DNA from 4 places in the Paenibacillus sp. JJ1683 genome. Region 1 is predicted to be linked to each of the others. Evidence: riboswitches for the same ligand, from Rfam matches in the RefSeq annotation. Region 1 holds a riboswitch; each other region holds the start of a gene.

Region 1 (3,404 bases):
ATACGTTTATGGAAATAAACCTCTGACGAGCTTAACTGTACTTTTCGTTGAGGCTTCCCAGTTGATTGACTTTTGTATCGCTACCGATTTTTACTGCCCAGCTTCCCGATACTGCTCTGCCTTCTCTCGCATCCCGGCGGCAACGGCTTCCTCAGTATTCAGTCCCTTTTCGGCCGCATAGGCACGAATGTCCTGCGTGATACGCATACTGCAAAACTTGGGACCGCACATCGAGCAAAAGTGGGCTTCCTTGGCCCCCTCTGCTGGTAGCGTTTCATCATGGTAGGACAATGCCCGCTCAGGGTCAAGCGAGAGATTGAACTGATCGCGCCAGCGGAATTCAAAACGCGCCTTGGACAAAGCATCGTCCCGCTGCTGTGCCCGCGGATGACCCTTCGCCAGATCGGCAGCATGTGCGGCAATTTTGTAGGTAATAACTCCTTCGCGGACATCATCTTTGTTCGGCAGACCCAAGTGCTCCTTCGGCGTAACGTAGCACAGCATGGACGTCCCGAACCAACCGATCATGGCTGCCCCGATAGCTGAGGTAATATGATCATATCCTGGTGCGATATCCGTCGTCAGCGGCCCTAAAGTATAAAAGGGGGCTTCCTTACAAATCTCCATTTGTAAATCCACATTCTCCTTGATTTTGTGCATAGGGACATGTCCTGGCCCTTCAATCATGACCTGGACATCATGCTTCCATGCAATTTGCGTGAGCTCGCCCAACGTCTCTAGCTCTGCAAATTGTGCTTCATCATTCGCATCATAGATACTCCCTGGACGCAGACCATCCCCGAGAGAAAAGGCCACATCGTAGGCTTTCATAATTTCACAGATTTCTTCAAAATGCGTATACAAAAAATTCTCCTGATGGTGTGCAAGGCACCAGGCTGCCATGATCGACCCGCCCCGGGATACAATTCCCGTCATTCTATTCGCCGTCATCGGTATATATCGCAGCAATACACCCGCATGGATCGTAAAATAGTCCACTCCCTGCTCCGCCTGCTCAATCAGCGTGTCTCGATACAGCTCCCACGTCAGCTTCTCAGCTTCGCCGTTCACCTTTTCCAGTGCCTGATATAGCGGCACCGTTCCAATCGGTACGGGAGAATTCCTGATGATCCATTCGCGCGTTGTATGAATATTCCGGCCTGTAGACAGGTCCATGACGGTGTCTGAGCCCCAGCGCACAGCCCAGGTCATCTTCTCCACTTCTTCCTCGATGGAGGACGTAACTGCGGAATTCCCAATGTTCGCATTGATCTTTACGTGAAAATGGCGTCCAATGACCATGGGCTCGCTTTCCGGGTGATTGATATTTGAAGGTAAAATAGCTCGTCCAGCCGCCAGCTCCTGTCGTACAAACTCGGGCTCTACAACTTCGCGGATCGCCGCAAATTCCATTTCAGGCGTAATGATCCCTTGCCGCGCATAGTGCATTTGCGTCACAGTACGCCCTTGCGAAGCCCGTAGCGGACGGTTGGTCACGCCGGGAAATTCCACTGTCTCCCGTTTGGAGCCGGGTTTCAGTCCATTATCCTCCGGCTTGACGGCGCGGCCCTCATAAGCCTCCACATCCCCCCGTTCCAGTGCCCAAGCTCGCCGTAATGGTGGCAATCCCTGACGGATATCGACCTGGTAGGCTTCGTCCGTCATCGGACCGCTGGTATCGTATACACGCAGTGGCTCATGATACTCGGTTCCCTGCGGCGTATGTGTGGGTTGCAGCGCGATTTCACGCTCTGGCACGGCAATGTCTGGCCGAGAACCTTGAATATACACCTTACGGCTCCCCGGAAAGGGCTGTAGCCCACTGGCTTGCTCCGCTTTGGCCTTCTCTCCCTCTACTTCTATTATTCCCGCCAATCCTGCATCTGCTGATTTCATTCCTGTTTCTTTTGTTCCTTTTGTTTCTGTCGGTTTCATGATCCATTCCTCCCGTATCGTTGAAATGACACACCGATCCGGAACCATTCCCAGGGTGGCGCTGATCTATGCAAAAAAGCCGGTTCCCTAGGGAACCGGCTAATCAAACGAGACAGCTATCCAAACCGATCGCACGTGGAATAATCATATTCCAATGCGCGGCCGTAGACAGCAGCTGCGTATACATTTCAATGGCCGATTACTTCCCTACGCTGGTATGATCCAGATCAGGTGCAAAGGGTCCGGAATCTTGCCTGATTCCATCTCAGCCCGCATTACAGGCTCCCCCAGTAACTGTGATACTTTCTATTCACATGAATTGGTGGCTATAACAGACATACCGCCATCTCTATCAGACTACTTTAAATTTATAGCTTTGGCAACCCTTGTATGCTTTCCTTTTGTATTGATTACTGTCACGGAAGCATAAGCCCCATTTCCTTGGCTGCTTCGATCAAAATCGGTGCAAACTCATGCAGCGTCTCGGGCGCAAGTCGACTGACCGGGCCGGATACAGATAAAGCCGCCGTGACCTGTCCCTTTCGGTTCACAATAGGCGCGGCCACAGCCGCAGCTCCTGGCTCACGTTCTTCATAGCTGGTCGCATAGCCTTTCTCACGAATGTCCTGCAGCTGGGCTTTATAAACCTCCGGGTCTACCGAAGGTGGCCATTCTTCACTGCTTAGCAATACCTCCAGCTCCTGTGGTGGCATAAAGGCCGCCAGCACCTTGCTGGAGGCTCCCACAGCCAGCGGCATACGCGCACCTACAGGCGCAACCCTGCGGATCGCCTGATTGCTCTGCACGGCTTGTATGCGAATACGCATGCTTCCATCCCGCAGGTACAAGCTGACCGTTTCCCCTAAGCGATCACGCAGTCCTTCCATTGCAGGCTGTAACAACACCGCCGGCTCATCGCTTTGGGACAGATGCGTGGACAGCTCCCATATGCGAAAACCAAGCCTATATTTTTCCGTTTCGGCATTCCGAACGACAAATCCCCGATCCTCCAGCGTAGTCAAAAGACGATGAACAGTGCTTTTATGTAGACCAATTTGGGAGGCAATCTCCGTTAGACCAAGATCAGATTCTGCGGTAAAACACAGCAGTATATCAAGTGCACGCTCTACAGCGCGGACGGTTAATTTACGGTCTTCCATCGTGAACCGCTCCTCTTGTATCCATATTCGTTTCACACTATGAAACATGGTTACATAAATTATATAGAATAGTCGCGGCTACTGTAAACCGATGTTTTTGTGACAACCATATTACAGAACAAGAACAAACATCGACAATTCTTTGCATCATTTTTACTTTTCCGGTTCAGGCGTTGACTTTGGATAATAGCCATCATACGATAATAGGTATCTATACGGACATACCCTACTATTTTCAAGTGGAATTATACCTAAATTTTATGATTCGAAGATCAATTTTATATAAGGAGGCTCTTACATGATTTCGAC
Region 2 (3,404 bases), 2.3 Mb from region 1:
GGAACAGGGCCAATGAAAGGACGCTCCGCAGCTGCCTGTGGACGTAAGCCCGCCCAAGCACGTATAAAAGAAGCTTCTTGTACACGCGGCAACCAGGCAGATGCACGTACTAACAGTCCTTTTAAGCCTCCTACGGTCACCTCTTTGTCATATTGATGTGGAAGACTCGTAGCCCCAATCCAAAGCTCGTTATTCTGTTTAGGCACGAGGTAAACATCATCGGCATAAATGGTATAATCCAACGGATGGTCCTTCAAGGAGACTGCTACCACTTCACCCTTGACTGGATAAAGAGGATAATCAAATCCAATTTGTTCTAGTAATTTCAAGCTGTCCAAGCCTGCGGCAATCACGACCTGATCGCAGGAAAAAAATCCACTATCCGTTCGCACACCGCAAACTCGGCCGTCCTGTATGATCAGTTCCTCGGCATGAGTTCCAGACCATATTGTTGCTCCCAGCACCGCAGCTGCCCCTGCATAAGCACGGCAAAGCTGAACAGGGGCCACTTGTGTCTCCTTTGATCGGTATATAGCCCCAATTACTTGATCTGCCAAGCCCGGAATCCGTCGAGCCAATTCCCTGGCATCCCACCAAATAGGGCTATCATCCTCTCGGATATTCGCAGCATTCCAGCGCCTTTGGCCCTCTGCTTCTGAACGAAAAGGGGTCACAAAACCTTCTGTACGAAAATCAACTGAAATACCCGATAAACGCTCCAAATCACAGACAAGGTCAGGGAATGCATCTCGACTTGCGCGAGCAAATCGCGCCAGCTCAAGGTCTGAGAACTCTTCGCTTTCCGCTGCCAGCATTCCCGCCGCTGCTCCTGATGCTCCCTCACCGGGGATCCATCGTTCCAGCATAATTGTACTTCGTCCCTCCTTAGCCACATGATAAGCAATGGCACTGCCGATCACACCTCCGCCTATGACCAAGCATTCTGCGTGTCCTATTGCTTTTTTCTCTGTATGTGTCTTTGACATATGTTCCGTGTCTCCTCTCCGGTGAGCATTCTGCTTTCCCTTCGTCTCGTTTTCTTGCTACAGGTCATGAACTACAAGATCTACCATTCGCCTATATTCCATCGCTGCTGCAACGGGTGACTCTGCTTCCCATATACCAGACATCACCGCAATTCCGCTTGCTCCGGCATGATAGAGCTCTGGAACATGATGAGGTTGTATGCCTCCCAACGCTATCACCGGAATGGCCGACAATCTGCAAATGCGTTCAAGCTGTGCTACACCCCGCGGTACAAGACCGGCCTTACAATAGGTCTCATATACATGACCAAATAGTACATAGTCTGCTCCCCCCTGCTCAGCGGTCTGCACCTCCTCCAAGGAATGTACAGACACTCCACAGCGTGTACCCACTGGAAGCAGACTTTTCGCATCCATCACAGATAACCCATTAGCAGGTAGCTGGACAGCTCTTGCCAAGGTAAGTAAAGCTACGTCCATACGGTCATTTACTACAATTTGCTGCAAAGGAACTTCCTGCTCGATCATGCTACGAGTCAAAGAAAGCAAAGCAGAGGCACCCTTCTGTTTCGAACGTGCGTGTACATAATGAATATAAGGACAAATAGCGGCAGCCACTTTGGGTACATCCACACAGGAGACACTTTCCATCGTAATTACGTGTAATTCGATCTCATTTTCACCTCACTTGGACTAAAAAATATAAAATAATCGTATAAGCTGAACTATATTGTTGCAGCTCCCTATTGGGTAATATCATACGGAGCCAGCCACATGTACCAGCAATAATGAAAGGAGATCATATGTAAATCCGTCTACGGAAGCTCGAACAAATGAAGATGAACGAAACGCAAAAAGCCACTTCCCAGAGGAAGTGGCTTGACAAACGTTCAAAATCGAACGGACTATTATATCCGTAAACGTATATCGTTCCCTGCACAAACAAAAGTAAAGATCTACTACCTTGTTTGTACAGTACTCACTTCCCTACGCTGGCATAACCCAGATCAGGTACAAAGAGTCCGAAATCCATTTATTTCGTCTCAGCCGCATGGGCGGCTCCCCTAGTGTGGCTATTTTATTGTATCAGCTAAAGATAGCTTAGCATATTTTCCTAATTCTGCAAACCCCACCTTGTGTGAAATCTGTCAGAACTGGATTTTAGTTAACTTTACTAGACCACTCTTCTACATTCCACGTTTTGGTTACCCAATCCTCGTAAAAATCCGGTTCGTGGGATACAAGCAATACGGTCCCTTTGTATTCCTTCAAAGCGCGTTTGAGTTCATCCTTTGCTTTGACATCCAAGTGGTTGGTAGGCTCATCAAACAGTACCCAGTTGCTCTCACGCATTAACAGTTTACAAAGGCGGACTTTAGCCTGTTCTCCACCACTAAGCGCAGACAAAGGCCGGGTGATATGCTCATTCTTCAAACCACAGCGCGCCAAATGCGCTCGTACTTCATGCTGATTCAAATGCGGAAATTCATTCCATACATCGTCAATCGGTGTAATTTTCTCCGCCTTTACTTCCTGTTCAAAATAAGCAGGCTGCAAGAAATCCCCTTGATAGGTTTTTCCGCTGATTGGAGGTATTTTCCCAAGAATGGTTTTGAGCAACGTAGACTTACCAACACCATTGCAGCCAACAATTGCGATCTTTTCGCCACGTTCGATCGTCATGGACATTTTAGGCAAAAGAGCATGAGTGTAGCCAATTTCAAAATCAATACCCTCAAAAACCGTTTTCCCGCTCGCACGGGCTTCTTTGAACTGAAAGGTTGGCTTTGCAGCTTCTTCAGGCTTATCAATACGTTCGATCCGATCAAGCTGCTTTTCACGGCTTTTTGCACGGCCTGATGTAGATGCGCGCGCTTTATTGCGCTGAATAAAATCTTCCTGTTTCTTAATATATTCCTGCTGCTTCTCATATGCATCAATATGCTGTGCTTTGTTCAGATCCGCCATTTCAAGAAACTTTTCATAGTTAGCTGAATAGCGGGTCATCTTAGCAAATTCAAGATGGTAGATTACATTAACGACTTGGTTCATAAATTCAGTATCATGTGAGATGAGGATAAAAGCATAGGGATAATCCTTCAAATATCGCGTAAGCCATTCAATATGCTCCACATCCAAATAGTTGGTAGGCTCATCCAGCAGCAATACATTCGGCTTTTCCAACAGCAACTTAGCAAGAAGCACCTTTGTCCGTTGCCCACCACTAAGTGCTGCTACATCCCGATCCAGTCCGATGGCAGAGAGACCTAATCCATTCGCCATTTCTTCAACCTTCACATCAATGAGGTAAAAATCCCCCATATCCAATTGCTCTTGAATTTCTCCCATCTGTTCCAGCAAAACTTCCAACTCTTCGGGAGAAGCCTCTCCCATTTTGTCTGTAATTTGCATCATTTC
Region 3 (3,404 bases), 2.2 Mb from region 1:
ATTGTACTGGATGTCGGCACGAATAACGAGAAGCTGCTGAATGATCCGCTATACATCGGAAACCGCCATAAACGAGTTCGCGGAGAAGCCTATCATCAATTTATTGATACCTTTATTAGTAAAACGTTAACACAATTCCCGAAGGCGCTTTTGCATTGGGAGGATGTGGGCAGCGTGAACGCACGCCACATAATAGGGAAGTACGGTCAAAACATTCTCACCTTCAATGATGACATCCAAGGCACAGGAGCAGTCACATTAGCTGCGATTGTTTCGGCGGTAGGTGTCACCAAAACTCCGCTACGTGAACAAAAAATACTTGTCTTTGGTCCGGGGGCAGCAGGAATCGGCAACGCCGACCAAATACGAGGAGCTATGATCGAGGACGGGCTTCCTGAAGAAGATTCATTCAGGTCGTTTTGGGCCTTTGATTATCGCGGATTATTAACGGACGATATGGAAGATGTACTCGATTATCAGAAACCATATGTGCGTAAAAAGGAAGAAATCAGCTCATGGGCCCGATCGGAAGACGGCAAAATACCGTTGCTGGAGGTCATCCGTCAGGTAAAACCTACAATCTTAATTGGGACTTCCGGTGTAGCGGGTGCCTTTTCTGAAGAGATTATCAAGGAAATGGCAAAGCATGTGGAACGCCCGATCATTATGCCCATGTCCAATCCTACCAATCTGGCTGAAGCGGTACCCGAGGATTTGATACGATGGACTGATGGCAAAGCATTGATTGCTACGGGAAGTCCCTTTGAGCCCGTCAGCTATAACGGTACGAAATTTGAAATTGGACAGGCGAACAATGCCTTTGTTTTCCCGGGACTGGGTCTAGGCGCAATTGTGGTCATGGCCAAACGAATCACCCCTTCCATGTTTACCGCAGCAGCTGATGCCGTTGCCAACGCCGTAGATTCGAATGAACTTGGCGGCGCACTGCTGCCCCATATTCGAAAATTACGTGATGTTTCGTTTGCGGTTGCGGTTGCGGTAGCAAAGGCCGCAATTCAGGATCAGGTAGCTCAGGCACACCTTCCAAATATTGAGCAAGCCATTCGGGATGCAATGTGGAAACCGGAATATGTGAGGGTCAAAGCCGTGGAAAGTGTAATCCAACACCCTCACTAATCCTTCACTAGGCATAAGCAATTTGACATAACATAGGAACGAATGTACAGTATTAGTCAAAAGAATAGGAAAGTCCACTAGGGGAGCCATTATGGCTGAGACAAGAATGAATCTTGGACCCTTTGAACCTGATCTAGTTCGTACTAGCGTAGGAAAGTGGAGCCTTCTATATAGGGTTTCAGGCGTTTTTGCGCATTGAACCTATGTTGAAGCCGCTCCAGTTTTCGGGGCGGCTTTTTGGCATTGTTCCGAGAATTGTATCTTACGGGACTTCTTGTTCTCCATTTTTGTTGGAGGTGGGGAAATGAGTTTTTCGCAAGAGCTCCGTCAGCAGGCGGATGGCATTTTTCAAGCCATTTATGAGCATCCCTTTGTGAGAGGTATTGCTGAAGGAAATTTAACAAGGGAACAGCTGATTCACTATGTAAAACAAGACTTTGAATATTTGAACGCCTACATGCGGATTTACGGCATCGCGATCTCCAAAAGCACGAGCCGGGAGGATATGGCTGTATTTAACGAACAGATCTCTTTTATTCTCAACAGCGAGGTTCATCCGCATCAAAATTTTTGTGCTATCGCAGGTGTCACCTATGAAGAGATGCAGGGATATCCACTCGCTCCGTCCGCTCATCATTATATCCGCCATATGCTGACCGTCGCACATGAGGGTACTCTTGGGGAAATCATGGCCGTGCTGCTACCATGTCCGTGGACATATCTTGAAATTGGACGCAGGCTAATGGACGAGGTAAGACCGGACGAGTCTCATCCGTTCTATGAGTGGATTTGCTTCTATGGCAACCAGATTGAAGATGTAACCTTCAAATATCGAGAGCGTGTGGATGCTTGGGCGAAAGTCGCCACGGCTGCCGAGCGAGGGCGGATGATTGAGCATTTTATGCTAAGCTGCCAGCTGGAATATATGTTCTGGGATATGGCTTATAAGCAGGAGCAATGGCCCGTCCAAATGCACGCTACGGTCTTGGAATAATCAGTATAGATGAGAGAGGATAAACATGATGAATATATGGGAACAAAGTTATTCGGCGCTCCTGACAAAGGTACAAAACAGCAACCCCCTCGTTCATAATATAACCAATGTGGTGGTCACCAACTTTACAGCCAACGGCCTATATGCACTAGGGGCTTCCCCGGTGATGGCTTATGCACCGGAGGAAGTAGCAGATATGGCCAAAATAGCGGGCGCCGTCGTGTTAAATATCGGTACGCTAAACCGTGAGCTGGTGGATGCCATGATCCTTGCTGGACAATCGGCGAATGCTCACGGTATTCCAGTTCTGTTAGATCCAGTCGGTGCGGGAGCAACTAGTTTTAGAACCGAGTCAGCACTGCGAATCCTAAACGAGGTTAACATCTCACTAGTACGAGGCAATGCAGCCGAAGTCGCTCATCTGATCGGAGAAGCCCGAGAAATTAAAGGGGTAGATGCAGGCGACAGCGCTGACAGCAGTAATGTCGATCTGGCAGTTCGGGCTGCGCAAACGCTCCATACCATGGTTGTCATCACTGGAAAAGAGGACGTCATCACCGATGGGGTTGAAGTACGATTGATTAGTGGCGGAGACGCGCTGCTTACGAAGGTAACCGGAACAGGCTGCCTGCTGACCTCTGTGTTGGGTGCCTTTGCAGCAGTTGAACCCAACCTGCTGCTCGCAGGCACAGCAGGTTTGGCATTTTACAGTGCAGCAGCTTCTCGAGCCGCAGCGCATACCGCAAAGCTGGGGCCGGGCAGCTTCCAGATTGCCTTTCTCGACGAGCTTGCCAAACTACATACTGGTTCGCTAGAGGGGCATGTCACGATCCGTGAAGCTGGAACAACTACAACAGGTGGTGCGCGATGAGAGACGTGCATGTACCGAGAGCGCTGACGATTGCCGGTTCAGACAGTGGCGGCGGGGCTGGAATTCAAGCCGATCTCAAAACCTTTCAGGAGCTTGGCGTATACGGCATGTCAGCTATTACGGCTATAACGGTACAAAATACTTTGGGAGTTCACGGTGTATATCCGCTGCCACAGGAAGCAACAGCGCAACAGATCGAAGCTGTAGGATCAGATCTTGGAGTCGACGCCCTAAAGACTGGCATGCTATTTGATGCAGGCATCATCCGCCTAGTAGCCGAGCAGATCCGAAAGTTCGGCTGGGAAAAGGTTGTCGTCGATCCTGTAATGATTGCCAAAGGGGGCGCAAAGCTGCTGCAACCAGAAGCGGTGCAGGCATTGAACGACGACCTGCTCCCCTTGG
Region 4 (3,404 bases), 370 kb from region 1:
GAACGCTGGATGACCTCAATCGCCTTGTCTACATAGGGGTAAGAGTCTTCGTTATTAGGTGTTTTAGGGATTACTTGAATGCTGAGCAGTGTATTAGCCATGTGAATTTCACCTGTCCTTTATTGGAGTGTTAGTAAAAAAGATATGGTGGTTTAAGGTGGGGAGACCGCTTCGCGTTTCATTTGATCTTACGATCGCTGTTGCCATGGGATTCTTTGAATTAAATTTTAAAGGTAAGAATCCCCCTGAGCGTATGCTTCCGAAGCTAGCTTTCCTAAAGAAAGCTTCAGGCGAACGCTTCGCTTCTCCAGATTCAAATGAACCGCTCCGCTACCAACCGCCTTAAAAGCACTTTAGTTTTTTGATAGGTTGTGTGGCATTTTTACACACAAAGCGCGTAGTGGCGCTTCGTTCACTTCTCTAGTCCAGTCTTATTTAGCGATTTAACAAAATGATCAACGCTTGGGCAAGAAGTCGTTTGTGAAGGCCTTATCGACTTCCAAAGGTTTGCTGAGCAGCTTGCGTTCATACATCCAATCCGAGTAGTTTTGCCATACCTCTGCTTTTTGTAAACCCCATTGCGTGGCATCGTCCTGATAACGCGGGCTTAGCCATTTTTGGCTAGCAAGTACCAGTTTTTTGTCCAGCTCTGGCACAGCTTTAGTTAAGATATTCGCCGCTTCTTCTGGATGGGCGATAGTGTATTCATAGCCTTGTGCAGTAGCGTCCATGAACGCTTTGACTAGGTCAGGATCGTTTTTTATCGTCTGTTCATTGCTCACAATTACAGGTGTATAGTAATCGAGACTTTTGGAATAATCTTTTACATACAGCATATCCAAGGGCTCGCCTCGAAGCTCGGCCTCAATCCCGGTCCATGCGTAGAAAATCCAGGCAAAGTCAATATCCCGCTTCACGGCTGTAAAATAGTCTGCATTGCCCATATTGACGATTTTCACTTTGCTCACATCACCTTGGTCTGAATCCATGATGGATTTCATGACCGCTTCTTCTACAGGAGAACCCCAGCCGCCGTAGCTTTTACCCTCGAAATCTTTCGGGCTTTTAATTCCGCGGTCTACCGGAGCTGCGAAGCCAGAGGTGTTATGCTGAATCACCGCAGCGATGGATACGAGCGGTACGCCTTGGATACGAGCCTGAGTGACGCCTTCTTGATAGCTGATACCAAAAGGTGCAGCATTCGAAGCAACCATTTGGTCGGCTCCGCCTGAACCTGGTTGAACAATTTGGACATTCAAGCCTGCTTTTTCGTAAAATCCTTTGTCCTTGGCGACATAGAGTCCCGTGTGATTCGTATTGGGTGTCCAGTCGAGCACGACTTTAACATCTTTGAGCCCCTTTGCCGAGGTAGACGTTGAAGTGTCGGCAGCAGGAACCTCCTTTTGAGATGTAGGGGGATTGCCGCCGCAAGCGGTCAGAGTCATAGCCATGAGCCACAGACTGATCAGACCCAGGCTTAACATTTTCATGCGCTTCATCGTTGTGTTCTCTCCTTTTTAATTACCCGTTATCCGTCCAATCAGACAGTTTATATTCCCCATTTTCACAAAAATCACATCTGCCGGAAGCAATCTTTCCAACAACTTTATCTTCAACAAAAAAAGCGTCCCGAGATTCCGGGACGCTTGCGCTTGTATATACCAAAGTAAGGGATGTCCTGTTTTAATAAAAGGCACATCTTGCTTAAGCATTCCTACGCTGGCATTACCCAGATCAGGTTGTAAGGGTCAGTGTCTTGGGACACACTCTCAGCCGGCCGATTCCAGCACCCCTGGCATTGTATGGTTTAATGGGTTCGTTTATTCGGGTTTACTACGACGATTATATGCCTTGAAAGCAGGTCTGTCCAGCCTTGAGGGAGCGCTCACGGTTCATTTGTCGAACGACAGGGTACACTTTTACTGTGAGCTTTGATCTGAAAATGGACATGAATCATTCAGATCTGTTTCGGTCATGTTATTTTCAGAACAGCTACACTGTATGTTTAGGAGAGCTGGTGCCAAGTGGCATAGCCCTATAGAATTCTAATTCGTAAAAAGGAGTTGTTGTACTGTGGGTAAAACGGAGACACTGGATCGCAGTCAGCTGGAACAAGCCATTGTGAAGGCTTTGGATAACAACAAATTTTGCTCGTTAGGTACGGTTGAGGGCGGAAAACCGAAAGTACGCTATATGGCCCTTTTTAACGATGGAATGAACATTCATCTGGCGACGGATCGCAAAACACATAAAGTGGATGAGCTAAAGGACAATCCGAATGCTTATCTGCTGCTGGGCTATGAAGTGGGTGGCACGAAGGAAGTCTTGGAAGTGGAGGCTACCGTCCAGATTACAGCTGATGAGGGGTTACGCAAACAAGTGTGGAATGATTCTCTGAAAAAATGGTTTTCCGGACCAGATGATCCCGATTATGTCATCTTAGACGTCAATCCGACTCGTATTGAGTACGTGGGTCAACAAACGGAGCGCCAGGTGTGGACGAAATAGAAACAATATAAACGGACAAGCCAGTAAATTTCCAACTTTTTCAGGAGATTTATTGGCTTTTTTTATACGCAAAATAATTATTTTTTCATAAATATTTTAAGCAAATGACTACTCTTTTGTCTGGCGTTGGATTAAAATAGGAATGGTGGGTTCAAAGCTTACATATATGTGCAAAAGTATGTATATGAGGCATACACCTTAATGAGGAGGGGTATATTTTGTTATTTCGTAAAAATTGGTTTAAAGGGTTTACAGCAGCAATTGTAGCTTGTAGCCTGCTGGTGTTTTCAGCGGCTCCATCCTGGGCAGCTATCGATTCTCGCGATAGCGCTACGGTGAATTTGCGGATCATGGAAACAACAGATATTCATGGGGCGCTGATGAATTATGATTATTATTCGGACAAAGAAACTAATGAATATGGCTTGGTTAGCACAGCAAGCTTGATCCAACAAGCACGTAGTGAAACAAGAAACAGCATGCTGTTCGATAACGGTGATTTGCTGCAGGGCAATCCATTAGGCGATTATATGGCCCGCAACAAAACCTTTGAGAAAGAAGGCGGTGTCCATCCGGTCTATAAGATGATGAACTTGATGGATTATGATGCGGCTACTGTCGGCAACCACGAATTCAACTATGGTCTTGACTTCCTGGACAAATCGCTCAAGGGAGCTGATTTTCCTTACGTAAATGCGAACGTTTATGTTGATAATGAGGGTCAAGCTACTAAAAATTATTTTACTCCTTATCAGATTCTTGATAAAAAAGTAACGGATGAGAAGGGCGAAGAGCATACGCTTAGGGTGGGTGTCATCGGTCTGGTAACCCCCCAAATTATGCAGTGGGATGAAGCTAATTTGAAGGATAAGGTCGTTACGAAGGATATTGTGGAA

What was found. Region 1 has a riboswitch for thiamine pyrophosphate ahead of thiC (phosphomethylpyrimidine synthase ThiC). Riboswitches for the same ligand answer to the same signal wherever they lie in the genome.
Region 2: another riboswitch for thiamine pyrophosphate. It lies ahead of ACUC6J_RS13335 (thiamine phosphate synthase); the one in region 1 lies ahead of thiC (phosphomethylpyrimidine synthase ThiC).
Region 3: another riboswitch for thiamine pyrophosphate. It lies ahead of tenA (thiaminase II); the one in region 1 lies ahead of thiC (phosphomethylpyrimidine synthase ThiC).
Region 4: another riboswitch for thiamine pyrophosphate. It lies ahead of ACUC6J_RS02255 (ABC transporter substrate-binding protein); the one in region 1 lies ahead of thiC (phosphomethylpyrimidine synthase ThiC).

Annotation. Positions count from the first base shown of each region.
Region 1 covers NZ_CM129820.1:876,292-879,695, reverse strand. The annotation lists gene thiC (phosphomethylpyrimidine synthase ThiC) at 91-1,935, opposite strand; TPP riboswitch at 2,123-2,234, opposite strand; gene ACUC6J_RS03940 (IclR family transcriptional regulator) at 2,352-3,095, opposite strand; gene ACUC6J_RS03935 (alpha/beta hydrolase) at 3,394-3,404, shown strand, end outside.
Region 2 covers NZ_CM129820.1:3,144,070-3,147,473, forward strand. The annotation lists gene thiO (glycine oxidase ThiO) at 1-986, opposite strand, end outside; gene ACUC6J_RS13335 (thiamine phosphate synthase) at 1,044-1,637, opposite strand; TPP riboswitch at 1,954-2,062, opposite strand; gene ACUC6J_RS13340 (ABC-F family ATP-binding cassette domain-containing protein) at 2,148-3,404, opposite strand, start outside.
Region 3 covers NZ_CM129820.1:4,448,870-4,452,273, forward strand. The annotation lists gene ACUC6J_RS19010 (NAD-dependent malic enzyme) at 1-1,137, shown strand, start outside; TPP riboswitch at 1,207-1,309, shown strand; gene tenA (thiaminase II) at 1,442-2,131, shown strand; gene thiM (hydroxyethylthiazole kinase) at 2,157-3,002, shown strand; gene thiD (bifunctional hydroxymethylpyrimidine kinase/phosphomethylpyrimidine kinase) at 2,999-3,404, shown strand, end outside.
Region 4 covers NZ_CM129820.1:510,310-513,713, forward strand. The annotation lists gene ACUC6J_RS02250 (MTH1187 family thiamine-binding protein) at 1-101, opposite strand, end outside; gene ACUC6J_RS02255 (ABC transporter substrate-binding protein) at 456-1,499, opposite strand; TPP riboswitch at 1,695-1,804, opposite strand; gene ACUC6J_RS02260 (pyridoxamine 5'-phosphate oxidase family protein) at 2,074-2,508, shown strand; gene ACUC6J_RS02265 (bifunctional 2',3'-cyclic-nucleotide 2'-phosphodiesterase/3'-nucleotidase) at 2,727-3,404, shown strand, end outside.